DNA from 3 places in the Vibrio gigantis genome. Region 3 is predicted to be linked to each of the others. Evidence: predicted binding sites of a transcription regulator. Region 3 holds the regulator's gene; each other region holds the start of a gene.

The links. The regulator MetJ, encoded in region 3, represses methionine synthesis genes. The targets are predictions, from matches to a motif close to TTAGACNTNTANANGTCTAA.
Region 1: a site for MetJ is predicted at 8,040-8,059, ahead of metH (methionine synthase). Genes of this name have one in related genera too.
Region 2: a site for MetJ is predicted at 1,433-1,452, ahead of metE (5-methyltetrahydropteroyltriglutamate--homocysteine S-methyltransferase). Genes of this name have one in related genera too.

The regions. Positions count from the first base shown of each region.
Region 1 covers NZ_AP025492.1:334,993-345,356, reverse strand. Annotated here, with positions in the region: gene OCV56_RS01630 (PglL family O-oligosaccharyltransferase) at 1-1,144, shown strand, start outside; gene OCV56_RS01625 (pyridoxal-phosphate-dependent aminotransferase family protein) at 1,245-2,384, opposite strand; lysine riboswitch at 2,561-2,738, shown strand; gene lysC (lysine-sensitive aspartokinase 3) at 2,847-4,214, shown strand; gene metH (methionine synthase) at 4,314-7,991, opposite strand; gene OCV56_RS01610 (cation:proton antiporter) at 8,161-9,441, shown strand; tRNA gene OCV56_RS01605 (tRNA-Trp) at 10,163-10,239, opposite strand; tRNA gene OCV56_RS01600 (tRNA-Asp) at 10,273-10,349, opposite strand.
Region 2 covers NZ_AP025492.1:2,261,433-2,271,796, reverse strand. Annotated here, with positions in the region: gene OCV56_RS09965 (DUF4250 domain-containing protein) at 110-310, shown strand; gene OCV56_RS09960 (LysR substrate-binding domain-containing protein) at 450-1,361, opposite strand; gene metE (5-methyltetrahydropteroyltriglutamate--homocysteine S-methyltransferase) at 1,643-3,994, shown strand; gene OCV56_RS09950 (GspS/AspS pilotin family protein) at 4,073-4,468, opposite strand; gene OCV56_RS09945 (YciI family protein) at 4,470-4,766, opposite strand; gene yciA (acyl-CoA thioester hydrolase YciA) at 4,962-5,360, opposite strand; gene OCV56_RS09935 (septation protein A) at 5,627-6,208, opposite strand; gene OCV56_RS09930 (hypothetical protein) at 6,318-6,566, opposite strand; gene OCV56_RS09925 (LysR substrate-binding domain-containing protein) at 6,846-7,733, opposite strand; gene hisC (histidinol-phosphate transaminase) at 7,915-9,048, shown strand; gene OCV56_RS09915 (ABC transporter substrate-binding protein) at 9,059-9,832, shown strand; gene OCV56_RS09910 (methyl-accepting chemotaxis protein) at 10,127-10,364, shown strand, end outside.
Region 3 covers NZ_AP025492.1:3,294,934-3,305,297, reverse strand. Annotated here, with positions in the region: gene OCV56_RS14855 (SPOR domain-containing protein) at 1-102, opposite strand, end outside; gene cytR (DNA-binding transcriptional regulator CytR) at 225-1,229, opposite strand; gene priA (primosomal protein N') at 1,470-3,671, opposite strand; gene rpmE (50S ribosomal protein L31) at 4,001-4,219, shown strand; gene OCV56_RS14835 (malic enzyme-like NAD(P)-binding protein) at 4,553-5,842, shown strand; gene metJ (met regulon transcriptional regulator MetJ) at 6,050-6,370, opposite strand; gene OCV56_RS14825 (O-succinylhomoserine (thiol)-lyase) at 6,579-7,760, shown strand; gene OCV56_RS14820 (bifunctional aspartate kinase/homoserine dehydrogenase II) at 7,763-10,174, shown strand.

The DNA of each region.
Region 1 (10,364 bases), 620 kb from region 3:
TCACAAGATTAGCGAGTCATTCTTACTGTATTTAACTCCAACCTTAACTGTACCCTTACTAATTATTATTGCGTCACGTACGGGATGGTTGGCAGCTGTCATTGGGTTTGTATGTATTCTGCCTTACCTATACAAATTCTCGACCAAGAAACGCTTCTACGGTTGGTGCGCATCAGTGCTTGTCGGTGTCATCGTCGCTTTTTCGGTGATCAGCCTCAGTTCGACTGACAGCCTCGCAAGCAAAAGGGCTAACTTAGAAAGCCCAAGAGCTTATACGTTTCCACAAGCTCTAGATATGATGATCGAAAAGCCATTTACAGGTTATGGTTACGGAAAATTTGAGTCTGAGTACACGCTATATACAGCTCGCCAACATCAACTCAACTCGAACTATCATCCAGGTCTTCCTTCAATGGATCACCCGCACAATGAATTCCTGTTTTGGGGAGTAGAAGGGGGAATTGTACCAATCATCGGGATCTTGATAGCTGCAATATTGGTTATGTCACGCATAGCAAGTTCTGCAAAAGGAACGCGACTAGCTCTGCTCGCTTTATTCATCCCAATCCTTTTACACTCCCAGCTTGAGTATCCTTTTTATCACTCTGCAATTCACTGGATAACGTTCATTATATTGATTTACTGGGTCGATCAACGCTCTTCCCGACATTATCAACAGCCGTTCAGTATCATAAGTAAAACCTTGTTTCGAGTATCGAGCTTAGTAATACCTATCTTGGTGAGTTTTTATATGTTGAGCGCTCTGCATACCAACTATGTACTGACTAAGTTTGAACTGTCTAAGCCAAAGAACCCAGATATTCTCAAACAAGTGACTAACCCAGTCGTTTGGAAAGATCGCTACGATTGGGACATATACAGCACCTACCTTAACATTGGTCTATATAAAGCCGATCCTAGCCTTATACAGCCTTACATTGATTGGTCGTTGGAGATCATAAAGAGCAAGCCAAGACCTGCTTTCTACAGTAACTTGATTTTGGCGTATCAAGGGCTCGGAGAAGAAAGTAAGGCGGAACAGATCCGTAGCGAAGCAAAGTTTTTATTCCCAAACAGAGACTTTTCACAGGTTCAATACAAGAAAATATCTCAAGCTGAAAACAACGTCTCGTCGGCAGAGTAACTAAGAGTTTACGAGATATTAATTCGTCGTATTACCTTTAAAGCAAACAAAAAAAGCGCACGTTCTCTCGTGCGCTTTTTTTAATTTCAGTTAATTACAACTATTTCAAAACATCTTTTAGCGCTTTTAGACACAGCGCGACATTCTCTTTACGAGCACCGTAACCCATTAGGCCGATACGCCACGCCTTACCAGCCAAAGAGCCAAGCCCAGCACCGATTTCAAGGTTATATTCTTCTAGAAGCTGCGATCTGATCTTAGCCTCATCAATTCCTTCAGGGAAATAAAGTGCGTTAAGTTGTGGTAAGCGGCTATCTTCATCAACCACAAACTTCAGTCCTAAAGCTTCGACTCCCTCTTTCAACTCTTGATGCATTGCGTGATGGCGAGACCAGGCATTATCTAGGCCTTCATTTTTCAGTAGCACAAGAGACTCATGTAGCGCATAAAGACTGTTTACAGGTGCAGTATGGTGATAGCTACGCTTACCTTCGCCACTCCAATAACCTAATACCAAGCTCTGATCTAAGAACCAACTTTGTACTGGTGATTGACGCGCCTTCATTTTCTCGACAGCACGCTGAGAGAAAGTCACTGGAGACAAACCCGGCACACAAGATAGACATTTCTGGCTTCCCGAATAAACCGCATCAAGCTGCCACTCATCAACCAGCAATGGCACACCACCTAATGATGTCACCGCATCGACAATCGTTAAGGCATCAAACTGACGAGCAATAGCCGAGATAGCTTGAGCATCCGATAGCGCTCCAGTTGATGTCTCGGCATGCACAAACGCGACAGCAACAGCATCGGGGTTTTCTGCCAATGCTTTTTCTACTTTGTCGACAGAAACAGGCTTGCCCCACTCGTCGTCAACAAGGATGGCTTCGCCACCACAGCGCACCACATTTTCTCGCATACGCTCACCGAAGACACCGTTACGACAAACGATTACCTTTTCACCAGGCTCAATCAAGTTAACAAAACAGGTTTCCATACCCGCGCTGCCCGGTGCAGAAACGGCAATCGTAAATTCGTTTTCAGTCTGAAAAGCGTACTTAAGAAGCTGTTTAAGCTCATCCATCATCGCAATAAACAACGGATCTAGGTGACCTATCGTAGGACGGCTCAAAGCCTGTAGCACTTGAGGTGAAATATCAGAAGGACCTGGTCCCATTAACGTTCGGTGTGGTGGATAAAAGCTATCGATAGCAGTAGTGAGTGTTAAATTAGACATGTACATCCCTTACGTTAATGTTGTGAACAATCCACCCTAAAGCAAATTGATTACCTCAGCAATTAGCCATAAGTATTGAGGTCAAACCACTGTCACATAATTGTTAAAATTATTTTTCAATAATCTCAAGTTACCAATTGACATTGTTACCGCAAACACGTTCAATGAAATGGCTATCTAGCAGAAGAGGAGCACTGCCCAGGCAGATGTTTTGTGGAACCGCATTTCCAATACAAAACATTTATGGGGAGCAGTGCCGAGATAATAAAAGGATGCAGGACCTTTATTATCGGTTGAGCGGGCTGAATCCCGTCAACTGTCGCCATTTCTATATGGTGAAGAGCTTCTGAGGTTACTATTCTAATAATTCCTCTCTTTTTGCTCTAAAACTCTCTTCGAAAAACATCGGACGTTGGATTACCCAACCGTAATTTTATTTTAGGAAGTCGTGGGAGATATATCGTGAGTGCATCTAATGTAGCTGGTTCTTTTAATGTCGCTAAGTTTGGTGGAACAAGTGTTGCCAACTTTGAAGCAATGAGCCGTTGTGCTGCCATTATTGAAAACAACTCAAATACGAAACTGGTCGTGAGTAGTGCATGCTCTGGCGTCACTAACTTGCTAGTTGAACTGGCGAATGGTGTTCAAGACAAAGCTCGTCGTCAGGAACTAATGGCGCAATTAACGGACATTCATAATGCAATTCTTGACCAACTCGCAGACCCAATCAGCATCGAGAAAGAAGTTCACTGTATTCTTGATGACATTGCAAGCGCTGCAGAGGCCGCATCATTCCAAACCAGTACCAAACTGACTGATCACCTCGTCGCATGTGGCGAGTTGATGTCGACACACATCTTGGCTCAAATCATTCGTGAACGAGGCACCCCTGCTGTTCGTTTCGATATCAGAGATGTAATGCGTACTAATGATGATTTTGGTAAAGCCGAACCTCAACTAGAAGATATTGCCGCTCTAGCACAAGAGAAACTTATTCCACTTTGCCGACAACAAGTAGTCGTTACCCAAGGCTTTATCGGTGCTGATAGCGAAGGCAACACCACGACTTTAGGCCGAGGTGGCAGTGATTATTCAGCAGCACTGATTGCCGAATCGGTACAGGCGATTGGTTTAGAGATCTGGACGGATGTTCCAGGTATCTACACTACTGACCCTCGTATTGCACCTAAAGCTTCCCCTATCCCTGAGATCAGCTTCAGTGAAGCATCGGAAATGGCAAATTTTGGTGCGAAGATCTTGCACCCATCAACTCTAGTACCTGCACTGCGCCACCAAATCCCGGTATTTGTCGGCTCCTCTAAAGCACCAGAATTAGGTGGCACTTGGATTCGCCAACAGGTAGAAAGCTCTCCACTGTTCAGAGCGCTTGCCCTACGATGTAACCAAACCATGGTTACACTCCGTAGCGCTAACATGTTCCATGCGTATGGTTTTTTGGCAAAAGTGTTCGAGATCCTTGCTAAACATAAGATCTCGGTCGATCTTATCACCACCTCAGAGATCAGTGTTTCACTTACTCTGGATCAAACGGACACATCAGGTGGTGCTCCTGAGCTACCTGAAGCCGCTCGTCTTGAGCTTGAAGAGCTGTGTTCTGTCGATATTGAGCACGATCTATGCCTTGTTGCCCTTATTGGTAACAACATGAGTGAAAGTAAAGGCTATGCGAAGCAGGTGTTCGGCACTCTTGAAGACTTCAACCTGCGCATGATTTGTTACGGGGCAAGTCCACACAACCTATGCTTCTTGTTGGATGAGTCTGTATCTAAACTGGCAATTCAAAAACTGCATCAAGAGCTATTTGAATAAGAGAGGCGGTTAACAGATTGGTTTGAATTAGCCAAATCACAGGAACAAAAAGGGTTGCTCTTGAGCAACCCTTTTCCTTTTTACGTTATGGAACAATCATTAGTTAATATTTGGCCCCAACCATCTCTCTGCCTCTAACATATCCCAGCCTTTACGGTCAGCATAGCTATCCACTTGATCCTGCTGAATCTGTGCAATCGCAAAGTATCGGGCATCAGGATGTGAGAAGTACATACCAGACACGGAAGCACCTGGCCACATTGCGTAGCTCGTCGTTAGCGACATGTCGATTGCTTTTTCAACGTCCATCAACTCCCACAACGTACCTTTCTCTGTATGCTCTGGACAAGCAGGGTAACCCGGAGCAGGACGAATGCCTTGGTACTTCTCTCGAATCAAATCGTCGTTAGACAAATCCTCATCGGGTGAGTAACCCCAAATGTCCTTTCTCACTTCTTTATGCAGATACTCCGCGAACGCTTCAGCCAATCGGTCAGCAACCGCCTGAATCATGATCGCATTGTAGTCATCACCTTTCGCTTTGTATTCATCAGCCAACTCTCGTTCACCGATACCACCCGTTACCGCAAAGCCACCAATCCAGTCCGCTTTACCACTGTCTTTTGGAGCGATGTAATCAGACAGGCAATAGTTAAAGCCTTTGGGTTTCTCTGTTTGTTGACGAAGATTGTGTAGAACCTTTAGAACTTCGGTACGAGATTCATCGGTATACACCTCAATATCATCACCAACACTGTTGGCAGGGAACATCGCACACATACCACGAGCTTCAAGTAGTTTCTCTTTCTCCACACGGTCTAACAGATCGTTCGCGTCTTTGAATAAACGTTTCGCTTCTTCGCCCACTTCTTCATGCTCAAGAATCGCAGGGTACTTACCAACTAAAGACCACGTCATGAAGAATGGCGTCCAATCGATATAATTACGTAACGTAGCCACATCGAAGTCATTGAATATGTGCACTCCCGGCTTAGCCGGTGCCGGTGGTGTATAAGCGTCCCAATCGATCGCCACTTTATTAGCACGAGCTTTTTCAAGTGTCACAGGCTTAGTACGAGGTTTCTTACGATTATGTTGATCACGAACGCGGTCATAATCGATATCTAACTTCTCGACGAAAGCAGGTTTCAATTCATCAGAGAGAAGTGAGGTACATACGCCCACAGCACGAGAGGCGTTATTTACATAAACCACTGGCTCAGAGTAGTTTTGCTCAATCTTCACCGCGGTATGCGCTTTAGAGGTGGTCGCGCCACCAATCAATAGAGGAAGCTTAAAGCCTTGTCTTTCCATCTCTTTGGCAACGTGTACCATTTCATCAAGAGATGGCGTTATCAAACCAGATAAGCCGATAATGTCGACGTTCTCTTCTTTAGCGACCTTAAGAATCTTTTCACAAGAAACCATTACGCCTAAGTCGATAATTTCGTAGTTGTTACACTGCAAAACCACGCCAACGATATTTTTGCCGATATCGTGAACATCGCCTTTAACGGTCGCTAACAGAATCTTACCGTTAGTCGCACCCACTTCTTTGGATGCATTGATGAACGGTTCTAAGTGCGCAACAGCCTGCTTCATTACACGCGCAGACTTAACTACCTGTGGTAAGAACATCTTACCTTCACCAAATAGGTCACCTACAACGTTCATGCCGTCCATTAGAGGACCTTCAATCACTTCAATAGGGCGAGAGGCATTAACACGAGCTTCTTCAGTGTCTTCAACTATAAAGTCTGTAATACCTTTAACTAAAGAGTGCTCTAAGCGCTTCTCTACAGGCCAAGTTCGCCATTCTAGAGCTGACTTGTCTTCAACTTTACCTACTGCTCGCTCTAGGTACTCAGTTGCCATATCAAGCAAACGTTCCGTCGAATCATCACGACGGTTTAGTACTACATCTTCAACAGCATCACGCAGGTCTTCAGGAACATTATCGTAAATCTCCAGCTGACCAGCATTTACAATGCCCATATCCATACCGTTTTTAAAACAGTGATATAGGAATACTGCGTGGATTGCCTCACGGACGTAGTTATTGCCACGGAATGAGAACGACACGTTCGATACGCCACCAGAGATCATCGCATGAGGGAGATCGCGTTTGATATCTCCCACTGCTTCAATGAAATCAACCGCATAGTTGTTATGTTCATCAATGCCAGTCGCAACCGCGAAGATATTCGGGTCAAAAATAATGTCTTCAGGAGGGAAGCCAACTTCATCAACAAGAATGTTGTAGGCATTGGTACAGATTTCAACTTTACGTTCACGTGTATCAGCCTGACCAACTTCATCAAAAGCCATCACAATAACGGCAGCACCATAGCGACGAACTAACTTGGCTTGCTCGACAAATTTCTCTTTACCTTCTTTTAGAGAGATAGAGTTGACGATACCTTTACCCTGAATACATTTCAGGCCAGCTTCGATAACTTCCCATTTTGAAGAGTCGACCATTACTGGTACTTTTGAAATTTCTGGTTCAGAGGCACATAAATTAAGGAATTTAACCATACACGCTTCAGCGTCTAGCATCCCTTCATCCATGTTGATATCGATAATCTGAGCGCCATTTTCGACTTGCTCACGAGCAACACTCAATGCTTCGTCGTAAAGCTCTTCTTTGATCAAACGCTTGAAACGCGCAGAACCGGTAACGTTAGTACGCTCACCCACGTTCACAAACAGAGACTCTTTAGCTATGGTCAGAGGTTCTAAACCAGATAAACGACACGATACTGGTAGGTCAGGTAATTGACGAGGAGTAACACCTTCAACCGCTTCTGCCATTTGGCGAATATGCTCTGGAGTAGTACCACAACAGCCACCAATCAAATTCAAGAAGCCACTTTCAGCCCACTCTTTAACATGCTCAGCCATGTCTTCAGGTGAAAGATCATACTCACCAAATGCGTTAGGTAAACCCGCATTTGGGTGAGCAGAAACATAGCTCTCAGAGATACGAGACATCTCACCGACATACTCACGTAACTCATCAGGCCCTAGTGCACAGTTCAATCCGAACGAGATAGGTTTAACATGACGAAGCGCATTATAGAAAGCCTCAGTTGTCTGCCCTGAAAGTGTACGACCTGATGCATCAGTAATGGTGCCTGAGATCATTACAGGCAGAGAGATTCCCACTTCTTCGAAAACAGATTCCACAGCAAAAGCACACGCTTTGGCATTTAGTGTGTCGAAGATAGTTTCAATAAGAATTAGGTCTGAACCGCCTTTAATAAGCGCACGAGTCGATTCAGAGTAAGCTTCGACCAACTCGTCAAAGCTAACATTACGGTAACCCGGATCATTAACATCTGGAGAGATAGAACAAGTACGGTTAGTCGGACCTAATACACCCGCCACAAAGCGAGGTTTTTCTGGGGTCTTTGCCGTCCACTCATCAGCCGCTTCACGGGCAAGCTTAGCGGCCGCAAAGTTAATTTCTTCACTAAGGCTTTCCATATCATAGTCGGCCATAGCGATGGTTGTAGCGTTAAAGGTATTGGTTTCGAGGATGTCAGCCCCAGCTTGCAAATATTGTGAATGGATATCTTTGATAAGCTGAGGTTGTGTCAGTACTAAAAGGTCATTGTTACCTTTTAGGTCACTATGCCAATCAGCAAAGCGTTCACCACGATAGTCTTGCTCTTCCAATTTATAGTCCTGAATCATGGTGCCCATGCCACCATCAATCAGTAAAATTCGTTGCTTCAACAGAGCGTCAATCTTTTGCCTTACATTACTTCCCACGGTACAACCTCATTCCTTTAATTATCCCTCCATCCTATCACACATTAAAAAGGAGTCTAGACGTCTAAAAAAGGAAATTGATTACCGACTAATGACAAAAAAGTGTTTGCTATTTGAGCATGAGACAACGAAAATTCATATTCATACTTTGTTACATATTGGAATCCCAATGTCGGTCTATTACACCTTATGCTTCTTGTCCGCTGCAGCTATGCTTATTGCTTTCGTGAATACGAAAATTGGTAAAATGCAGACAACCATCGCCATCACAGCAGGCTCAATGATGTTATCTCTATTGATTATCATTGCGGGACAAAACAATTGGTTCCAATTGGCGGACATCGCCTCAGAAACCGTTGCCAGTATCAACTTTGAAGATTTCCTACTTAAGGGAATACTGGGGTTTTTGCTCTTTGCCGGTGGTTTGGGAATTAAATTACCCAACCTAAAAGACCAGAAATGGGAAATAACAGTACTCGCGTTGGGGGCTACGCTGTTTTCAACCTTCTTTATTGGTTTTGTGCTCTACGGGTTCTGTCAGTTCATCGGTATTCAATTTGATCTAATTTACTGCCTACTATTCGGCTCTCTAATCTCTCCAACCGACCCGATTGCCGTTTTAGCAATAGTAAAGAAACTCGATGCTCCCAGACGAATCTCTACACAAATCGAGGGAGAGTCTTTATTTAACGATGGTTTTGGCTTAGTTATCTTCGTAACCTTATTTACTATCGCATTCGGTACAGAAGCACCAACTGTCGGTAGCGTGACCATGTTATTCGTCCAAGAGGCGATTGGCGGCATAGTCTATGGTTTTGTTTTAGGTCTAGTATTCCATTACCTAATCAGCAATACCGATGATCACTCGATGGAGTTACTATTAACCATCGGCATCCCAACAGCTGGTTATGCGTTTGCTGAAGTTCTGCATGTATCAGGACCATTAGCGATGGTAGTTTCAGGAATCATGATTGGTAACTGGACTCGCTTTATCGGATTCTCAAAAGAGAGTGAGGATCACCTAGACCATTTCTGGGAATTGATTGATGAGTTCTTAAATGGCGTACTATTCTTATTGATTGGTATGTCGATGCTGTTGTTCAAATTCCACCAAGAAGACTGGATCTTAATGGCATTCGCAATTCCTCTAGTATTAAGTGCACGCTACCTAAGTGTTTTCTTGTCTTATATCGGGTTTAAACGCTTTAGAGCTTACAACCCGTGGTCGATCAAGATTCTAACCTGGGGTGGGTTACGCGGTGGCTTAGCTCTAGCTATGGCACTTTCAATCCCTTCAGGTATCTGGGTGATTGAAGGCAAAGCAATAGATGTTAAAGAGATAATCCTTGTCATGACATACGCCGTTGTTGTGTTCTCTATTCTAGTTCAAGGCTCAACTATCACTCCAATGATAGAGAAAGCGAAACAAGCAGAGAAAGAGCTAGATTAACATACCAAAATATTAAACTGGGCTGCCTAATTTAGGCGGCCTTTTTTATGCCCGATGAAAGTCGGGGTGGCTTATTTCCTCACAGAGGCGGTAGATGCAGAACTACGGTGAAAGATAGAGCTTATCTCGATACTTGAAGTGGCATTATTAAAGTAGTCAAAGCTTTAGTATGGGCTGAACACTGGACTTTTCTAAAAAAAGCAAAGACAAATGATGCAGATAACGTATAAACAGCAAGATTAACCAGAGCTATTATTGGAAGCGACACTATCCCCAAAAACATTCTTCTATAGCACTAACCAACCAATCTACTAGGCCACTCTTCAACGATACGAGCATAAGCAGAGGGTTCATAGTTTTATCTGCAAGTTAAAATAACGAGGCTCAAGACCTATCTGTAATAGCTTTGGTCATTAGCAGAAACTACAGATCGGCTAAATATCCAATAGAAAGCTTTAGTTTTGAACTAAGTCTTTAAATACAGAACAGCTGCACTAAGCAGGTGCTCAAGAGGTTCGGTAGATAGAGGCAGTTAAAAAGGTGACCGAAGCATTTCTGCCGGGACGCACAGTCTAGAGCCTTAAAGGTGGCAGGGGTGGACTGAGCACTCCAGAGGCTCGACCGGGCTAGCACCCGCGGGAGCATCTAGTTATCCCAACATTACTTTTCAGAAGCAACAGACGTAAAAAAGCCCCAGCATTTCTGCTGAGGCTTTAGTATATGGCAGGGGTGGAGAGATTCGAACTCCCAACACGCGGATTTGGAATCCGCTGCTCTGCCAATTGGAGCTACACCCCTATTTCAGTTTAAAGAGCTGAAACTCTGAATAAGTGGCGGAGTGGACGGGACTCGAACCCGCGACCCCCGGCGTGACAGGCCGGTATTCTAACCAACTGAACTACCACTCCGCAGTGGAATACTTG
Region 2 (10,364 bases), 1.0 Mb from region 3:
TGGGTATGGTAACCACGTATCTGATTTAAGAAGTGTGATCTGTTTTTTAGCGTGACCTTAGTAAGCGTCCTAAACTTAATCTAGTCAGTGTGTTCGTAAGGAGTACGAGATGGATTTAAGCAACGTTAAAAGTCTGGATAGCATTATCTTGCTGGGAATAGTGAATGAAAAACTGCGCTTAGAGTGCGACAGTTTTGAAGAGCTCATTAGCATGTATGAGATGGATATAGAAAGTGTCGTCGGTAAGCTGGATATGCTTGGCTATCAATACGACCCACTGACTAACCAGTTTAAATCTTACGCAAGATAGTCTATTTTTCGCGAATCAACAGATGTCGATAATCATCGGTACTGAAACTAAAAAGTCACAGATAATCTGTGACTTTTTTTGTTTTTGACATTTGTCTTTTGCGCTTGGCGTAAGCCGAGTTAACTGCCGATGGTTATTGTTAAACGACCTCAATGCCATCAAGGTGACTCTTACTCTGCTGCCTTGCTGTACTAAAGAAAGCTTGCAGGTAACGCTTGTCTTTTTCTGAGTTTCTTACCGCTGCAAACAGTCTTCTTGAAAGCCCTTTGCCTAAAGGCTTACTGGCGATTAAGCCTTGTCTTGAAAACTCACTGATCGCCCAATTTGGCAATGCCGCGACACCTAATCCTGCCGATACCATTTGTACCAACATCAATGTATTGTCCGCCTGCTTCCACTTCTTCGGTTCAATGCCAGCAGGTTGTAAAAAGTGCTTCACTACATCCAAGCGCTGCTTTTGAACAGGGTAGGAGAGCATAGTGAGATCGCTAAGATCTTGCGGATCAACGCTTGGCTTATCAGCCAAAGGCGAGTTAATTGCAGTGATCAAACGCATCTCGAAATCAAAGAGTGGCTCATAGTGAACCTCTGAACGTGGCTGAATATCTGAGGTGATCACCAAGTCTAATTCACCAGCCATTAATGCGGGTAAGGGTTCAAAACCAAAGCCTGATGAAAAATCTAGTGTCACGCTTGGCCAAGCAACTTGGTACTCCTTCAAAGCGGGCATTAACCATTGGAAACATGAGTGACACTCGATCGCCATGTGCAAACGACCATTCACATCCTCTTTCAGGCTTGCGAGTTCGTTCTCTGCTTTAGCGATTCTTGGCTGTATCTCATCGGCTAGCTTAAGCAAGATCTCACCTTCAGAGGTGAATTTAACTGGCCTAGTTTTACGCAGGAAAAGCTGACCGCCAATACGCGCCTCAAGGTCTTTCAATTGGTGAGAAAGTGCCGACTGCGTCAGATGAAGAGAGGTTGCGGTTGCTGTCAATGAGCCGCTGTCTCTCAAGGTGGTCAATGTTCGAAGGTGTTTAAGCTCTATCATGAGTATTCCTCATATTCCCTAAGCCAATTCAATATTTCTTAATAATCACCCTACGGGGTTTTTTATCATTTGTAAACGTCTAGATGTCCAGATGGATTTAAGTTCCTCATCTTTGGTTTATTCAAGATGAATATTTTTAATAAACAAGATGAATATTTGGACGTTGTTCATTATTCAGATTCGGTAGATAGTTTAGCCATCCAGACGCCTTGTTGAGACAGCGCAATTTTCAACAGGCAGTCTGAAAAGATACTAATAATTATTGAATAAGGAACAGGTTCATGACCACGACAACGCATATTCTTGGCTACCCACGCATCGGTGAAAAACGCGAACTGAAATTCACACTAGAGAAGTACTGGCGTGGCGAGATTGACCAATCACAGCTTAAACAGCTCGGCAGCGAACTGAGAAATCGTAACTGGAATGTACAAGCCGAAGCGAATCTAAGCTTTGCAACTGCGGGTGACTTCGCATGGTACGACCATGTGTTAACAACGACTTTGCTTTTAGGTCATGTGCCAAAACGTCACGCTGGTGGATCTGAAGAAGAGAAAGCCTTCCCAGACTTAGATACCTTGTTCCGTGTTGGTCGCGGGCAATCTCAATCTCAAAAGCAGCCAACCTGTTGTGGCGGGAAACATGGTTTAGAAAGTGCCAAAGATGGTGCTGCGGCATCTGACATGACCAAGTGGTTCAATACTAACTATCACTACATTGTTCCGGAGTTCAGTAAAGATGATTCGTTTGAAGTGAGCTGGCCGCAACTGTTTGATGAAGTGAACGAAGCGATAAAAGCAGGACACAAAGTTAAGCCTGTCCTTCTTGGCCCGCTGTCTTACTTGTACCTAGGCAAAGAAGTGGAAGAGGGCTTTGACCGTTTAACTTTGTTGCCTCGTCTTCTTACTGCCTACCAAGCGATTTTGGCTAAACTGTCCAAGTTAGGTGTTGAGTGGGTGCAAATCGATGAGCCTATCCTGTCGCTTGAGCTTGAAAAACAGTGGGCTGATTCATTCAAGTTGGCTTATCAAGTGATTCAAGGTGACGTGAAGCTGCTATTGACCACTTACTTTGATTCGGTGACAGACACCTTAGACAAAATCGTCAAACTGCCAGTGAATGGTTTACATATCGACTTAGCCGCTGCGCCACAACAGTTCGATGAAGTCGTGAGTCAATTACCGGAAGAGTGGGTTCTGTCTGCAGGTGTCATCAACGGACGCAATGTTTGGCGAGCAGACTTGGCTACTCAGTTAGCGAAACTGCAACCCGTGAAAGAGAAGTTGGGTGACAAACTTTGGGTGGCAAGCTCATGTTCGTTGCTGCACAGTCCGGTTGATTTAGAGCTAGAAGATTCGCTTAGCGAAGAAGTGAAAAGCTGGTTTGCTTTCGCGAAACAGAAAGTCACAGAGGTTAGCTTATTGGGTGCGGCGCTAGACGGCGATCAAAATGCCATTTTAGCGTGTGAGACTTATAGCCAGCCGATTGTTGCTCGCAAGAGCGCGACTCACGTAAACAAGCCGAAGGTGCAGGCTCGTATTAATACAATCACTAAAGCATTAGCAGAACGTAGTGCACCTTATGCAGAACGCGCCGCGCATCAATCAGAGGTGTTGGGCTTACCACGACTGCCAACGACTACTATTGGCTCTTTCCCACAAACAGGGGAGATCCGAGTTCAACGAAGCGCTTATCGAACCGGAAAGTTGAGCGAAGCGGAATACACCACCGCACTAAAAGGTCACATCGCGGATGCGGTGAAACGCCAAGAAGCTCTCGATTTAGATGTGTTGGTGCATGGTGAAGCGGAACGTAACGACATGGTGGAATACTTTGCAGAAAATTTAGCCGGTTTCCAAACCACTAAGTTTGGTTGGGTACAAAGTTACGGCTCTCGCTGCGTGAAACCTGCGATTGTGATAGCGGACATTGAGCGTGAAAAACCGATGACGGTGGAATGGTCGACCTATGCGCAATCTCTGACTTCAAAACAGATGAAAGGGATGCTGACAGGCCCTGTTACTATCTTATGTTGGACATTCCCACGTGAAGACATCTCACGTAAAGAGATCACCAACCAACTGGCGTTTGCGCTGCGAGATGAAGTGTCAGATTTGCAAGATGCAGGAATCAACATTATTCAAATCGATGAACCTGCTATTCGTGAAGGTCTGCCACTTAAAAAGCGTGACCATGCAGAATATTTAGAGTGGGCGGTAGATGCTTTTAAGATCTCTGCGGCGAGTGCTCAGCCAGAGACTCAGATTCATACTCACATGTGTTACAGCGAATTTAACGAAATCATTGATTCTGTGGCTGCACTAGACGCTGATGTTATTACGATTGAGACGTCTCGTTCGAACATGGAACTGCTGAAAGCGTTTGAAGAGTTCAACTACCCGAATGCGATAGGCCCAGGTGTTTACGATATCCATTCACCAAACATCCCATCACAAGAGTGGATTATTGATTTACTTAAGAAAGCGGCAGAGAAAATCCCAGCAGAGCGTTTATGGGTAAACCCAGATTGTGGTCTTAAAACTCGTAACTGGGCAGAGACGGAAGCGGCATTGACTAATCTTGTTTCTGCAACTAAGACGTTACGAAAAGAGTGGGAATCCGCTGAGGCATAATTCAGTCTAGGATTTTGATTGCTTAATAAAAAAAGGCCTCGCAAATGCGAGGCCTTCTGATTATATACTTGTTCGAATCTAGCTGTCGGTCTGACACGTATCTTTGCTGATAAGCTTCTCGACCATCAGTTGTCCGCGTGTGTTGCGAATCTTGATGTTGTAAGCCAAGCCCATATCTAGGTTTGCTCTTACTTCTGAGTTGGTGCAGTAGCTATTCACGCTCATATCTACAACTTGGTTTAAAGGCTTAGCGCCTTTAGCATCTTGGTTGTAAATCATCATGATTTCAATCACGGTGTTTTTCGCCAGAACTCGCATAATTGACAGTGGGCCATACTCAATCGGCAGGCCTGCAGATAAAACGCCAGCACGGTGCTGCGCCATCATCTCGAGTTGTCTTTGTTGGTCTTGCTCACTTGAAGCACAGCCTGCAAGCAGGGCTGCTGCCAGTGAGCCAATAATCCATTTTTTCACGTTAAAATACTTTCTTGAATGGTTTTACGATGACATTTTGGTAAACGCCTGCGTCAATGTACGGGTCTGCGTCTGCCCATGCCTGTGCATCTTCTAAAGAGTTAAACTCAGCAATTACAGTAGAACCTGTGAAACCAGCTTCGCCAGGGTTATCCGAATCAATGGCTGGCATTGGACCTGCTGTCAAAAGTCGGCCTTCATCGTGAAGTGTTTGTAGGCGTTCTAGATGTTGTGGGCGAACACTTAGGCGCTTTTCTAATGAATTTTCGACGTCTTGAGAAAAAATCACGTACCACATATTGAGATATCCTTATTTTACTTCACTGAATTGGGGGCGTTTAAATTCGCTATCTTGCTAATTTACGCGAACTAATTGGTATTGGAAGGGCTAATGATAAGAAATTGTGAAATGGTGCGAGTGAGCAGTATGGTCTTTAGTAATTTCATTTGCTGAAACTAAAGACCACAGACATGTATGGCTTAGTGAAAAGTACTATTTTTTGATAGGGCGAGGCTTACCACTTTCATCAACCGCCACGTAGTTGAATGTTGCACCACAAACTTTGTAACGATCGCCGATGCCGTGATCAAGTACCGGCTTAACCCATACCTCTAGGTCGATATTCATCGAACTGCGGCCAATCTTGGTGCAGTCGCCATAAACACACACCACATCGCCAACCGATACGGGCTGTTTGAACTCAATGCTTGATACCGAAACGGTGACTATTTTGCCATTAGAGATCTCTTTCGCCAAAATACCGCCAGCAAGGTCGAGTTGAGACATTATCCAACCACCGAAGATCTGACCTGCTGCATTAGTGTCAGAAGGCATCGCTAATGTGCGAAGGAGTAAAGAACCAATAGGGTTCAAAGTTGATTGAATCGTCATTGTAGTACTCTTGGTGGTATTGATTATCTTAGATAAAAACTGATGTGTTGACTGGTTAAGCACATTGGCAAATAAGTGCAATGAACAGCAAGAAACCAGATGGCCGCTAATTTAGTGAGATTGTCATTAAATAATAGGCTTTATTTTGACCAGTTTCCGCAACACAGAAAAGCCAACGGCCAATGATCACGAGTATCATTGGCCGCTAGGTATAGCATATTGACAAGAATTGTAACAAAAACGGAATGAGGACTCACCCCTTGGGGTTACTTCTCGTCAGTATTTTTATCAGTTAGCTCTTGCTGCTCTTTTTGTAGCTGTTGATCTTTTGGTAAATTCTTATAGATGTAGACACCCGTAAGCAGCGTAAATAGTAATGTTGCTATTAGCAGGCCAAACACCTTGAAGTTAACCCACACATCCAATGGTAGGCTGAAAGCAACGTAAACGTTGAGAATGGCACATAGGGTAAAAAATAGAGTCCAAGCCCAGTTAATCTTGCCCCATACGGCATCAGGCAGTGTGATCTCTTTACCCAACATGCCTTTAATTGCTGATTTTCCCATAAGGTGGCTGGCTGTCAGGCCAATAGCGAATAGAGCGTAAACGATCGTTACTTTCCATTTAATGAAGTTGTCGTCGTGCAAGAAGATGGTCATGCCACCAAATACGGCAACCATAAGAAACGTGACCACCTGCATTTTCTCTACTTTTTTATAGATGAAGTACGTCAAAACAACCTGTACTGCAGAGGCAACAATCAAAGCACCTGTCGCGGTGTAGATGTCGTACATCTTGTAGAGCGCAAAGAAAATGATGAGAGGGATGAAATCAAGAATTTGTTTCATGTGGACTGACTATCCAGTTAGTTGAGATGCAAACAGTCTAACTAAAATCGCCTCGATGCTAAATAGCTCGAGGCAATTGGCGGCAAAACTAATTTTCTTTAAGACCTCGTCAGCGAATTGACGATGTTTGGTAGCGAGGAATCAACTTCTTAATATCTTCTAAGTAGCCTTCGCTTTTAAGATTATCTAAAGTGTTCTCTAGTTCTTGCTCACTCATGGCAAAGCACGTCGATTTTCCTGTCGTAAGGTCTAGATACTCGTGATATTCACGTTCAGTAAAGTGACCAACTCTGTCGATCAATAGAGTTTTAATTCCGTGGTGAATTAAGCCGTAATACGTATGTCTTTGTAAGGTCATAGCCTATCCTCCGTGACAAGCTGCAGTGATAATGATGCAACCTGCTGTATATTGGTTGGGTTATCTATGACAAAGCAATTCAGATGCCATTTTAAGTTTCTAGGCAGAACATTCACTTAAAAAATTGAATTGATAATTCTTTTCAATCAGTTAATACACCGCTTGCTCTTCTCCCGCTTGAGCAATGTGTTGCCGTAGCGAAATAGTTTTATTTTGAGAATTAACCAGATTCTCATTATGACAATGCTCTGTTGGGTATACACAGCAGAGCATTGCTCGCTAATCAACGAGCCAATCAACCAGAGTCGATAATGAGGCATTTTGACGATTCTTAGGTTGCAACAAGAAGTAACCGTTGCCGGAGAATACGCTGCCTTCACTCACTTTTACCAATCTACCCAAATCGATATCTTGCTTAGCGAGCGTGATATCGCCTATCGCTATCCCAAAGCCCTGAATGGCCGCATTCATCGCTTGATCGAGCGTGGCAAATTGCTGGTTGTTCTTACTTGAAAGATCATGGCTACCGATGTGTTCTAACCAAAGTCGCCAGTCACTTTGCTCATTGTTGGCATGTAACCAAGTGTACTGAGCAAGCTTGTGTGGCTTGATGATAGTTGAAGTGCTGTCGATCAGGTGGCTTGGAACAATACTCTGAGCTTGGCAGATGGGGGCGAGTTGTTCGTTGAACAGCAGTTGACTAACAATTGAGTGCTGGCTTGGTTTCTTGCCATAGGTGATCACCGCATCGAAGGGATCAAAGCTTGGCTCAAAAACGTGTTTGATAGTTGATGTGAGCTCGACATCAATCTCAGGGTAGGCTTGTTGAAACGACATCAACTTAGGTAATAGCCAAGAGGTAATACAACTCGGGGCATTGAGTTTTATCTTAGAGGGAGAGCTCGCGACCTGATTAAGTGCCGATTGCAGTTGTTGAATAGTCCCTTGAATGAGAGGAACCAGTTCTTCTCCTTTAGGCGTTAATGACAAACCACGAGCATGGCGATAGAAGAGATCACACCCAAGGCTTTCTTCAAACGACAACACCTGACGACTCACCGCACCTTGCGTCACATTGAGCTCATGTGCCGCGCGTGTAAAGTTGAGATGCCTTGCCGTAGACAGGAATGCGAGCAAGGTTTTGGTTGAAGGGAGTGTATTTTTCATATCTTTACCTATGACTTTTTATCATGGCTATTATGTGATTATTTCGATTCATTTATCAATAGTGTTCTGTTTGAATGTAAATACTTACTCATCATTAGTGATTCAATATGTGTATAAATTACATTTTTTGAATATGAAAGCAGTGGTGAAGACAATGTGATTATGTGAAAGGGATAGCTTCTTGACATCTTTTATTGATAACTTAGTGCCTCAGGCTGTAAAAAAATTAATACCTTATCAATCAGCAAGAAGAATTGGTGGTGATGGACGTGTCTGGTTAAACGCGAACGAATTGGAAAGCGCTCTGTTTCAAGGGGAACTCAGCCATAATCGTTACCCCGATTTTTTACCGCAAGACATTGCCAAGGCCTACCAAGCTTATTGTGGAACTGAAGCTGCAACCATTGCGGTGCGTGGTGCCGATGAAGCGATTGATTTACTGATCAGAACATTTTGCAAACCCGCTCAAGACAATATCCTTATCTGTTCACCAACGTATGCCATGTATGAGTTTTGCGCCGATGCACTAGCGATTGAAACGCTCGATTCTCCTTTGCAGGGAGATTTCAGCTTAGACGTCGCTGACATCGTGAATAAAGCTGAGTTGGCTAATATCATTTTCCTTTGTTCACCGAACAACCCAACCGGCAATGTGATTCCTAAATCGGACTTGATTCAGGTGCTTGAAGGGACTCAAGGTCAATCTTTGGTTGTGGTGGATGAGGCGTATATTGAGTTTGAACCTCAAACATCAGCCGTCAGCTTGATTGAACGCTACCCACATTTGGTTGTGATTCGCACCTTGTCTAAAGCATTTGGACTTGCAGCGGTTCGTTGTGGCTTTATCTTAGCGAGTCAAAATGTGATGCAGTACGTCGCTAAGCTCGTTCCGCCATACCCAATGCCGGATTGCTCGTCTCAGATAGTCTTAGAGGCCTTATCAACTGAGCGTGTTGCCGTGATGCAAGAAGCCACGTCGAAGCTGGTTGAATTACGAAACCTTTTTGCTTCTGAACTGAATCAGTTTGATTTCGTTGAACAGGTTTATCCGTCTTCTACCAACTTTGTCTTATTACGCCACAAGCCTGAACATGAATTGTTTAGTGTATTGGCGAAAGATGGCATTGTGACAAGGAACCAACACCATGAGCCTGCGTTACGTCACTGCGTTCGAATCAGTATTGGTAGCCCAGAAAGCATGGCGGAAGTGATAGCGTCACTTACAAGTTACCAAATCGAATTAGAAAACAACCAACAAAACCAACAGCTTCAAGATAAAGAACCTCAATTTCAACTCGACAAAGATCATATCTAGGATGGCAATGATGAAAAAGATAATACTAGGACTTGCTTGTGCGGCCGCTTTACTTGGTACAACGGTACAGGCGAAAGAAATCCGTTTGGCGTCAGACTTTACCTATCCGCCATTCAACTACAAAAATAGTGATGGTGTGCCTGTCGGGTTTGATATTGAGATAGCTGACGCTCTATGTGAGCAAGCCAAACTAGATTGTACTTGGGTATCACAAAGCTGGGATTCGTTGATTCCAAGCCTATTGGCAAGAAAGTCAGATGTGATTATGGCTTCTATGCGTATTACCGAAGAGCGTAAGCGCAAAATCTTGTTCACTGATAAGTACTACCAAACACCAGCTGTGTTTGTGGCAGCTAAGAGCACAGAGTTTGCAATTGATGAATCGGGTTTAGCAGGTAAAACCATAGGTGTACAACAAGGCACGATTCACGATCGCTACGTAACGGATAAGTTTGGCAGTGTTGCCAACATTAAGCGTTACACTGGGCAAGATGAAGTGTATTTGGATCTGCAGAATGGCCGCTTAGATCTCACCTTCGGCAATTCCGATCAACTGTCGCTCGCTTTCTTAGATAAGAAAGAAGGAGAGGGCTTTGAATTCAAAGGTAAAGCGGTAACCGACAAAGCCTACATTGGCGAAGGCACGGCTTTAGCCCTAAGAAAACAGGATTCAAAACTGGCAAAACAGTTCAATACCGCCATCGAAGAGATCAGAGCGAACGGTACTTACGACAAGATTGCTTCTAAGTACTTCACGTTTGATATTTATGGTAGTGATTTGTAGATTCGCATTGTCAAATTATGGAAACGAATCCAACGGCTTTATGGGAATAAAATCGATGTGTTGAAAGAGTTATAGTAGCCAGTAATAAAACCCCGAGAGTTCAAACGCTCCCGGGGTTTTTGTTTGAGATAAACAGTAAAAAGCTTTTATGAACAAGAGTTGTTTAATTCAATATGACTTAAACATGGAACGATAGTTTAAACATAACGTGTCATTTGTTTAGTGAATATGTTCACTAATAAAAGTGAACTGACGGTAACATAATTATCAATTTGCTCTAATCAATAGATTCTTATGCTCCTGTCACGTTACATCAATATAAAAGTACAATTCGTTGTTCTTTTATCCATTATTTCGCTCAGCTTAGCAGCAATAATTACGATCAATGTATTTATTCACCGTGATAATAGCCAGCGACTAACGCAATTAGAATTAAGTTATTACCCTGCATTAGAGCACGCAACTAAAATTCATTCTCTTTTACCCAATGTGAAGCAACAGTTTGAAGCTGCTGTGATCATGGAAGATGAAC
Region 3 (10,364 bases):
GATCGCCAAAAGACCACTGCGCCAAGGTTTACGGCGAGGGGCTTGTTTTTTGGTCGGCTTTTTGGTGCCACGACCGCGCTTTACATAATCTCTATTAGCCACAAGACATTTCAATAGTTGCTGATTCTGTCCTCATGGTAATCCAGATTGCGCGAGGATAATAGTGCAGAAATGGAAGCGGCACATCAAAATGTGCCGCAGATTTATAAGGGTATTTCTGAGGGTCACATTCGAGGTGGCGCTGTACTGCCTCGAACGACCAATTTAGCTTCAAGCAGACGCGAACCTGCTTGCACATCATTGCCTTTAAGTAGATCTAGCATCATCAACATCGCTTGACGTCCAATTTCGTAACGAGGTTGAGATATGGTGGTTAGCGGTGGATCGCAGTATTGGGCGAATTGGATGTCATCGAAGCCGACAATCGACAGGTCTTGAGGAACGCGTAAGCCGAGCTTCTTCGCTTCTTGAATTGCACCAATGGCCATCGCATCGTTGTGACAGAAAATAGCGGTTGGCTGTTCAGGAAGTGCCAGTAATTGGCGAACCGCTTGAGCGCCCGCTTCAAAGGTGAAGTCGCCGACTGTGCTGTAAGCTGGATTCATCGATACTCCGGCACGACGCAGGGCTTGTTGGTAGCCTTGTTGGCGGAACTTACACAGCGTTGCTGATACTGGTCCTGAAATTTGAGCGATACGTTTATGACCTAACTGAGCGAGGTAGTTAACCGCTTCGAATGCAGAGGTCAGGTTGTCGATGTGTACCGTAGGCAGCTCAAGCTCAGGGGCAAACTCACACGCCATTACCATCGGCGGTAAATTCTTTTGCTCAGGCTTGCTGACATCAAACGGATGGTCAGTGCCAAGCAGCAGCATGCCGTCAGCTTGTTTGGTGAAAACTAAGTTAACAAATGAAGACTCGCGCTTCTTTTGCTGGCCGCTATCACCCAGTAGAACAAGGTAATCATTTTCTACTGCGGCATCTTCGATACCACGAATGATCTCGGCGAAATAAGGGTCACAGATATCAGGAACGATAGTGATGATGGTTTTTGATTCGTTGCGACGTAAGTTTCTAGCTAATGTATTGGGTGAGTATCCAGCTTCAAGTACGGCTGTTTCGACTCGTTTTCGAGTTGAAACTGAGACTTTCTCAGGGTTCATCAATGCACGTGATACTGTGGCTGTTGAGACGCCTGCTAGCTGGGCAACATCCTTCATTGTCGCCATAAATTAAACCCTCTTTTAAGTTCCTTTATCGCCTAAGTATCTAAGGCGTGAATAATAAATGTAATCGAATAGATATTATGAAAGTGTTGCTAACACTTTTTTTATTGCAATATTTTATTCGTTTAATCCGTGTAAAGTTACGGCTAGATTAACAAAAATCACATGACTAGTGTGAAGTTGCTCACGAGAAATATGAAATATTTGTGAACAAACTTATCATTAGTTTTAACCCGAAGGGGTTTAGCTTAAATCTTGCGGCTCTATATCGAGTGACCAACGAACTTTTTTCGCGGCGGGTAACATATTAATTGCCGGCTTAGCGCTCATTAATAGCTTCTGCATTAATGAACGAGTCTGTGTTTGTAAAATCAATTGCCAGCGAGATTTACCCGCTCGCTTCGCCAGTGGTGCAGGGGTTGGCCCTAACACCATGCAATATTGGTCAAACAGTGGGTGTGACTCCAGTGTATGACGAACCTGACGCAAGAACTCTTCCACCAAGCGTGTGTCATTCGCTTCTGCTCTAAACAGAGTCATAAAGGTATAAGGCGGTAACATTGCCTGCTTACGCTCTGCCAGTGCGGTCTGAGCAAAGTGGTTGTAGTCTTTGTGAAGCAAGGCTTGCAGTAACCCATGTTCTGGATGGTGAGTTTGTAAGATCACCTCTCCGGGCTTACTTGCTCGCCCTGCGCGTCCTGCTACTTGGATGAATAGTTGGGCAAGACGTTCAGACGCTCGGAAGTCACTACTATATAAAGAGCCATCGACATCCAATAACGCCACAAGTGTCACGTCAGGGAAGTGGTGGCCCTTAGCGAGCATCTGTGTGCCGATTAAAATTTGGTATTCACCTTTACGAATCGACTCTAGTGCGCTTTCTAAGCTGCCTTTACGGCGGGTGCTGTCGCGGTCAATGCGAATGGTTTTGTATTCAGGGAATAATTGGCCAAGTTGAGCTTCTAATTGCTCGGTACCGACACCTACCGTTACTAAGTTCGCTGAACCACAACCTTGGCAATTGTGCACTATATGCTGCTGGGAACCGCAGTGGTGGCAGCGCATTTCATTGCTGTATTGGTGATAGGTGTAGTAAGCATCACAACGTTTACATTCGGCTGTCCAGCCACAATCGTGACACATCAATGCGGGAGAGAATCCACGACGATTGAGAAACAGCATCACTTGGTTACCTGCTTTGAGGTGTCTTTGCATTTCTGCAATCAACGACGCAGACAAGCCACTTTCTAAATATTCACCCTTAACATCCAACACCTTATTGGTGGTCGGCAGTGCGACACCTGCACGTGAAGTAAGAGTAAGATAACTGTATTTGCCTATCTGAGCGTTGTGCAGAGTTTCAAAGGCCGGAGTCGCCGAGCCTAACACAACCGGGATCTGCGCTTTATGAGCACGCATGATAGCCACATCGCGAGCGTGGTAGCGCAGACTATCTTGCTGTTTGTAAGAGGCATCGTGTTCTTCATCGACAATGATAATGCCCAAGTCTGCAAATGGCGTGAACAGAGCTGAACGGGTACCAATCACTATGCCTGCTATCTTATCGCGAGCCGAGAGCCACGCATTTAGGCGCTCTGAATCGTTGAGACCGGAGTGGATAACCTCAACAGGTACATTGAAGCGTCGCTTAAAGCGATTAATCGTTTGAGGGGTTAGGCCAATCTCGGGCACTAACACTAACGCTTGTTTACCTTGGTCGAGAATCGGTTTGATCATATTCAGGTAAACTTCAGTCTTACCTGAGCCAGTAACGCCCTCTAACAGGAAACAACCAAAGGCGGTCTGGCTATTTACGGTCGCAATCGCAATAGCTTGCTCAGCATTGAGCTTAGGTTTGTCTTGGTCGTTTTCAAGATCCACTGGCCACGGCTGACGTTTCGGCTTCTTCTCTACCGATTCAATCCAGCCTTTCTCTTCTAACGTCTTGAGGACTGCGCTGCCAACCTCTTCATCAATGAACTCTTGATGAGGAACTGGGCCGTGCTCAAGCATGTGCATTACTTTGGCTTGTTTGACCGCGCGACCAAAGCCCTGCATCAGCTGGTCTCTGCCTGATGGCGTTAACTGCCACTCAACCAAAGTTGCGAAGTCTGCGGCTTTGCCTTTACGTAAAGCGCTTGGTAGGGCGTTAGCAAAGGTTTCGCCAAGTGGGTACTGATAAAACTGACTGCACCACATTAATAGTGAATAGACAGATTCCGGCCAAACTGGCTGATTATCTAATAGGGCTTTAATGGGTTTGAGTTTGTCTAGATCGAATTCTGATTCGTTAACCAGAGCCGTTACAATACCGGTTAAGGTTTGTCGTCCAAAAGGCACAGAGACTCGTCCACCAATAATTGGGAATAGGTGGCTAGGAATCTTGTAATCGAACTGCTTGTCGAGTGGAACAGGCAGTGCCACGCGGGCAATCATTGGACGCATAAAGGGATGGCTTTATCTGAGTTGACGAGAGCGAACAGTCTAATGGATAAGGCGCTTAAATTCGAGAAGCAGTTTGGATGAGCGTCGTGAGTTAACTAATGACGGCAATGGAAGCCCGAAATATCAAGCTGATAAGGGAGAGAAAAATACTATTGGTGAAAAATGTATCAAATCAGTTGATCCTGTCTTATAGATTCATTACTATACTGCGCCTTAAAGGTATGGCTTTATCGCGATTCGTGGTGCAGCGGTGTCTTTATTTATTTTTTAACAACGTGTGGTGTCCGGCTTAGAATCGGATGGCGACACGGCCTAATTGAGGTTTTCCCATGAAAGTTGGTATCCACCCAGAATACAAAGCAGTTACTGCTACTTGTTCTTGCGGCAACACATTTGAGTTCAACTCAACGCTAGCAAAAGAATCAATCCACCTAGACGTATGTGACAAATGTCACCCGTTCTACACTGGTAAGCAACGTATCGTAGATACGGGCGGCCGTGTTGATCGCTTCAACAAGCGTTTCGGTGCTCTTTCTAGCAAGAAGTAATTCTCGCTATTTAGACATGAAAAAGGACACTTCGGTGTCCTTTTTGGTTGCCTGCTATCTGAGAAAGCACTGACTTTCATTCAAGTTTCAATCCCGCCTAACGATAACTTTTTTCTCTTTCTATTGTAGAGCAACTCCTTGCTTATCTCTCGCCACTAAAATTCCGTTCGAAAGTTCAACAGGCGACAGTAATTTCAACTGCTCACTGGTCTTATTAGTAGTGAAATCTCGTTTTTTCATGAGACAGAGGCTTTTACCACCTAGGAACTTTGAAGTACATCCATTAACATGAACAAGATCCCCCAAATAATAATATCCTAGGAACCTACACCTATGTCTGAAGACAGCCGCCAAGATCAATCCTCTCAAGAATTATCGCCTCAAGAACAATTCCGTCAGCAAGCTCTTGATTACCATGAGTTCCCAATTCCTGGCAAAATTGCCGTAGAACTGACGAAGCCTGCAAACTCTGCAGAAGACCTAGCACTTGCATACAGCCCAGGCGTAGCCGAGCCTGTTCGCGAGATCGCACAGAACGTCGATAACGTTTATAAGTACACAGGTAAAGGCAACATGGTTGCAGTTATCTCTAACGGTACAGCGATTCTTGGCCTAGGTAACCTTGGTCCTATTGCTTCTAAACCTGTTATGGAAGGTAAAGCGCTCCTGTTTAAGCGTTTTGCTGGTTTAGATTCTATCGATATTGAAGTAAAACACCGCACAATCGATGAGTTCGTTGATACGGTTGCGAATATCGCAGATACATTCGGCGGTATTAACCTGGAAGACATCAAAGCACCAGACTGTTTTGAGATTGAACGTCGCTTGATTGAACGTTGTGATGTTCCGGTATTCCACGATGACCAACACGGTACTGCGATTGTGACAGCAGCGGGTATGCTGAACGCGATCGAACTTCAAGGTAAGAAACTTGAAGAGTGTAAGATCGTTTGTTTAGGTGCTGGCGCAGCTGCGGTTGCTTGTATGGAACTACTGATTAAGTGTGGCGCTCAGCGTGAAAAAATCTACATGCTTGACCGTAAAGGTGTGATCCACACTCGTCGTGATGACCTAAACGAATACAAAGAGCTGTTCGCAAACAATACCGATAAGCGTACGCTTGAAGATGTTATCGAAGGCGCTGACCTGTTCTTGGGTGTATCGGGTCCTAACCTGCTTCCAGCAGAAGCTCTAACGCTGATGGCTGATAAGCCAGTTGTGTTTGCATGTTCAAACCCAGATCCAGAGATCAAGCCAGAGCTTGCTCACGAAGTTCGTTCTGACCTTATCATGGGTACAGGCCGCAGTGATTACCCTAACCAAGTAAACAACGTACTTTGTTTCCCATTCATTTTCCGTGGTGCACTAGACGTGCGTGCGAGCGAAATCAATGACGAAATGAAGCTAGCGGCGGTTAAAGCGATTCGTGAACTGGCGAAAGAAGAAGTTCCAGCTGAAGTACTAGCAGCTGCGGGCGAGACTGCACTGGAGTTCGGTAAGGGTTACATCATTCCTAAGCCAATGGACCCACGTCTACTTCCTCGCGTAGCAAAAGCAGTAGCAGAAGCGGCTGTTGAATCTGGCGTAGCTCGTATCGAGATGCCTGCTAACTACATGGCATAGAAGCATATGGCATAGAGACTGGATGACATAATCTTCTGGTATCGTCGTTTCGTTATCGAGACGAAAAGAATAATAAAAAACCGACTCATCTGGAGTCGGTTTTTTTATGTCTATCATTCACAGCGCAGTCATAAAAAACAATGCGCGGTGTGATAAATAGGGTTCAGCTAGAGCGAATCAATAATGAAGGCAGTGACTGAGTTGTTTTTATTCTTCGTCAAACGCTTCGAACTCGATGCCCATTTCTGTCATCAGCTTTTTCACTTCAGCAGGGATATCGTCAGGACGGTCTTTACGAAGGTCTTCATCCGTTGGTAGTGGTTGGCCTGTGTACGCATGTAGAAAGGCTTCGCACAGTAGCTCACTGTTTGTTGCATGGCGTAGGTTGTTAATCTGGCGGCGAGTACGCTCGTCAGTTAGAACCTTTAACACTTTTAGAGGGATAGAAACTGTAATCTTCTTTACTTGTTCGCTTTTCTTTCCATGCTCAGCATATGGGCTTATGTATTCACCATTCCAGTCGGCCATTGCGTACCTTCATCACTTTAGTTGTTAGAATAAATTAATAGTGGTGATTTTAGCGGGATTTACCGCCATAAGCAAAGACATATGGACGTCTAGAAGTGTTGACGTCTCACGTTTATGAAAGTAAAGTGAATAACATATATCTAACACAGCCGCAAAATGCCGACAAGCAGCTGTGATTCTCAGACGCAAAACTTGTAAGGAAGCACCTATGAGCAGCCGGAAGCCAGCAACCATCGCAGTACGTACTGGTATCGAGTCAGACACGCAACACCATGCCGTTGTCCCACCTATTTATCTTTCGACTAACTATGGGTTTCCCGCTTTTGGTGAAGTGCCAAAGTACGATTACACCCGTTCTGGTAACCCAAATCGCGGTTTATTAGAAACGGCACTGTTTGAGCTTGAATCGGGTAAAGGCGCGGTTGTCACTAATTGTGGTACTTCGGCGCTTAACTTATGGGTTTCTGCTTTCCTAGGCGGCGATGATCTTATTATCGCACCACACGACTGCTACGGCGGTACTTACCGTCTGTTTAACACTCGCTCACTCAAAGGTGACTTTAAAGTTCTGTTCGTTGATCAATCGGATCAAGCGGCGCTGGATGCGGCGATCGCGCTTAAGCCAAAGTTGATCTTAATTGAAACACCATCGAATCCTTTGGTTCGTGTGGTTGATATTGCAGAAACTTGCCGTAAAGCGAAAGAGGTTGGTGCTCTGGTTGCTGTCGATAACACGTTTTTGACTCCAGTGTTCCAAAAGCCTTTAGAACTGGGTGCGGATTTTGTTATCCACTCAACCACCAAGTACATCAACGGACACTCGGACGTTATTGGTGGCGTTGTCGTCACGAAAACTGAAGAGCACGCTGAAGAGCTAGCATGGTGGGGCAACTGTATTGGTGCGACCGGCACACCATTTGATAGCTACATGACTCTACGTGGTATTCGTACGCTAGGTGCGCGTATGCGAGTTCACGAAGAAAGCTCACGCGAAATTCTGGCGTCTCTGCAGCAGCAAGAGCTCGTCGGCACGATTTACCACCCAAGCCTTCCTGAACATCCGGGTCATGATATCGCGAAGAAGCAGCAGTCTGGCTTTGGTTCAATGCTGAGCTTTGAGTTTGCGGGCTCATTCGAGGCGCTTAAATACTTTGTTGATAAGTTAGAGCTGTTCTCTTTGGCGGAATCGCTGGGTGGTGTGGAAAGCTTGATTTGTCACCCTGCTTCGATGACTCACCGTGCAATGGGCGAAGAAGCGCTGGCAGAAGCGGGTGTTTCTCAACAGTTACTGCGTCTTTCTGTTGGTCTTGAAGATGCAGAAGACTTGATTGATGACCTCAAGCAAGCGTTTGAAAAGACACAAGGCTTTATTGCTGAAGGGGAGGGTTAATAATGGCAACCTTTCGCCAGCTACATAAATTTGGTGGTAGCAGCTTAGCGAATCCTGAGTGTTACCAGCGCGTGGTCAACATTCTTAGAGAATACTCATCAGCCACTGACTTGGTCGTGGTGTCGGCAGCGGGTAAAACAACTAACCGCTTGATTGAGTTTGTTGAAGCGCTCGATAAAGATGGTCGTATCGCTCACGAATGTTTGCAAGCACTTCGTCAGTTCCAACTTGAGCTGATTGAAGCGCTGCTTGAAGGTGAGTCTGCGGCTCAGCTAACGGCCACTATTCAGCAAGAATTTACTGCTTTGGGTGAGCTAACTGCTCCTCTAAGCGAAGCGCAAAAAGCTCAGGTGCTTGGCCATGGTGAAGTTTGGTCTTCACGCCTATTAGCCGCTTTGTTGTGCCAACATGATTTACAAGCGGTGGCTCAAGACGCACGTGCCTTTTTACGTGCAGAAGCGGGTGCTCAACCTGAAGTTGACCGCGCACGCTCTTACCCTCTGATTAAAGAAGCTCTAGCGCAGCATGCACATTGCCGCGTCGTGATTACTGGTTTTATGGCTCAAAACACTGATGGTGAAACGGTATTACTCGGTCGTAACGGTTCAGATTACTCAGCAACCGTGATTGGTGCATTGGCTGAGGTTGAACGCGTGACGATTTGGAGTGACGTAGCTGGTGTATATAGCGCAGACCCTCGTTTGGTATCGGATGCGTGTCTATTGCCTCTGCTTCGCCTTGATGAAGCGAGTGAGTTAGCTCGTTTAGCGGCTCCAGTACTTCACAGCCGAACGCTACAGCCTGTGGCTCAAAGTGCGATGGACTTAAGCTTACGTTGCAGCTATCAGCCTGAAGCGGGCTCTACACAGATAGAGCGAGTACTGGCATCAGGTCGTGGCGCGAAAATCATTACCTCTTTAGATGAAGTACTTATCGTGCAGCTGACCTTTGGTCACGGACATGACTTCGACCGTCTAGAGAGTGAAGTGCTTGAAGGGCTTAAGCGCGCTCAACTCGAGCCGCTGGCTTATGAGCTTGAACCGGATCAACACTGTTTGCGTCTTGCTTATACAGAAGAGATCGCTGGTGGCGCTTTAGAATATCTACAAGATCATGCGATTGAAGCTGAGATTAAGCTCAAAGAGGGTTTCTCCTTAATTGCTGCGGTGGGTGCTGGCGTGACTAAGAATCCGAACCACTGTTACGGTTTCTACCAACAGCTTAAGAGCTCGCCGGTTGAATTCATCTCAGAAGCTAACTCTGGCTTGAGCTTAGTGGCAGTGATTCGCAAAAGTGAAACATCAAGCCTAGTGAAAGGCATTCATTCTCAACTATTCCAAGCGCAGAAGCGTGTTGCGATTGCTTTATGTGGTAAGGGCAACATTGGTTCAAGCTGGTTGAGCCTGTTTGCTGAGCAAAAAGCGGAACTCGAAAAGCGTCGTGGAATGAACTTTGAATTGGTTGCGGTGGTTGATAGCCAAACCTATTGGTTCGATGACCAAGGCATTGATGCGACTTCGGTAGGTAAACGCTTTGACGACGAAGCGATTGCCAATAATGGAAACGACTGGTTAGAGCGTTTAGGCTCCATTCAGGGTTACGATGAAGCGGTGGTGCTGGATGTGACTGCGAGCCCTGTACTTGCGGCAAAATACCTGCAAATCGCACAACAAGGTATTCATCTTATCTCGGCGAACAAGGTGGCAGGTTCGGCATCAAGCGAGTATTACCATCAGGTACAAGATGCGTTTGCTAAGATCAGCCGTCATTGGTTGTACAACGCGACAGTGGGTGCTGGTTTGCCGATTAATCACACGGTACGCGACCTGCGTGAAAGTGGCGATGACATTATTGCGTTATCAGGTATTTTCTCGGGCACGCTGTCTTGGTTGTTCCAACAGTTTGATGGTACGGTGCCGTTCAGCGAGCTGGTGGATTTAGCATGGCAACAAGGCCTGACAGAACCAGATCCACGAGCTGACCTCGATGGTTCAGATGTAATGCGTAAGCTGGTGATATTGGCTCGTGAATCGGGTTTAGATATTGAACCTGAAAACGTAAAAGTGGAATCGCTGGTACCTGAAGAGTTGCAAGACCTGTCGGTGGATGACTTCTTTGATAAGGCTTCTGTGCTGAGTGAAGAGTTAGCCGAGCGTTTAGAGAAAGCACATTCTCAGCAGAAGGTTCTGCGTTACGTAGCGCGTTTAGAGAAGAATGGTAAGGCAACCGTAGGTGTTGAAGCTCTATCTAAAGAACACGCACTGGCGAACTTACTGCCTTGCGATAACATCTTTGCAATTGAGAGCAAATGGTACAAAGATAATCCGTTGGTTATTCGTGGCCCGGGTGCAGGTCGTGAAGTAACGGCAGGTGCAATTCAATCGGATCTAAACAGAATGTCTAGCCTGTTTTAAATCCTAAATAGCATACTATTCACTAAGATAAATGAGGCTGGAAGCACGATGTGTTTTTCAGCCTTTTTTCTACATTATTTCTGCTTTGCGAGCCATCTAACTACTTGAGTTTTACTCACGATCTACTTGAGAAAAATTCATAATGGATCTGTTGACATTAAATCGTATTCAATACATTCTACAGACATAT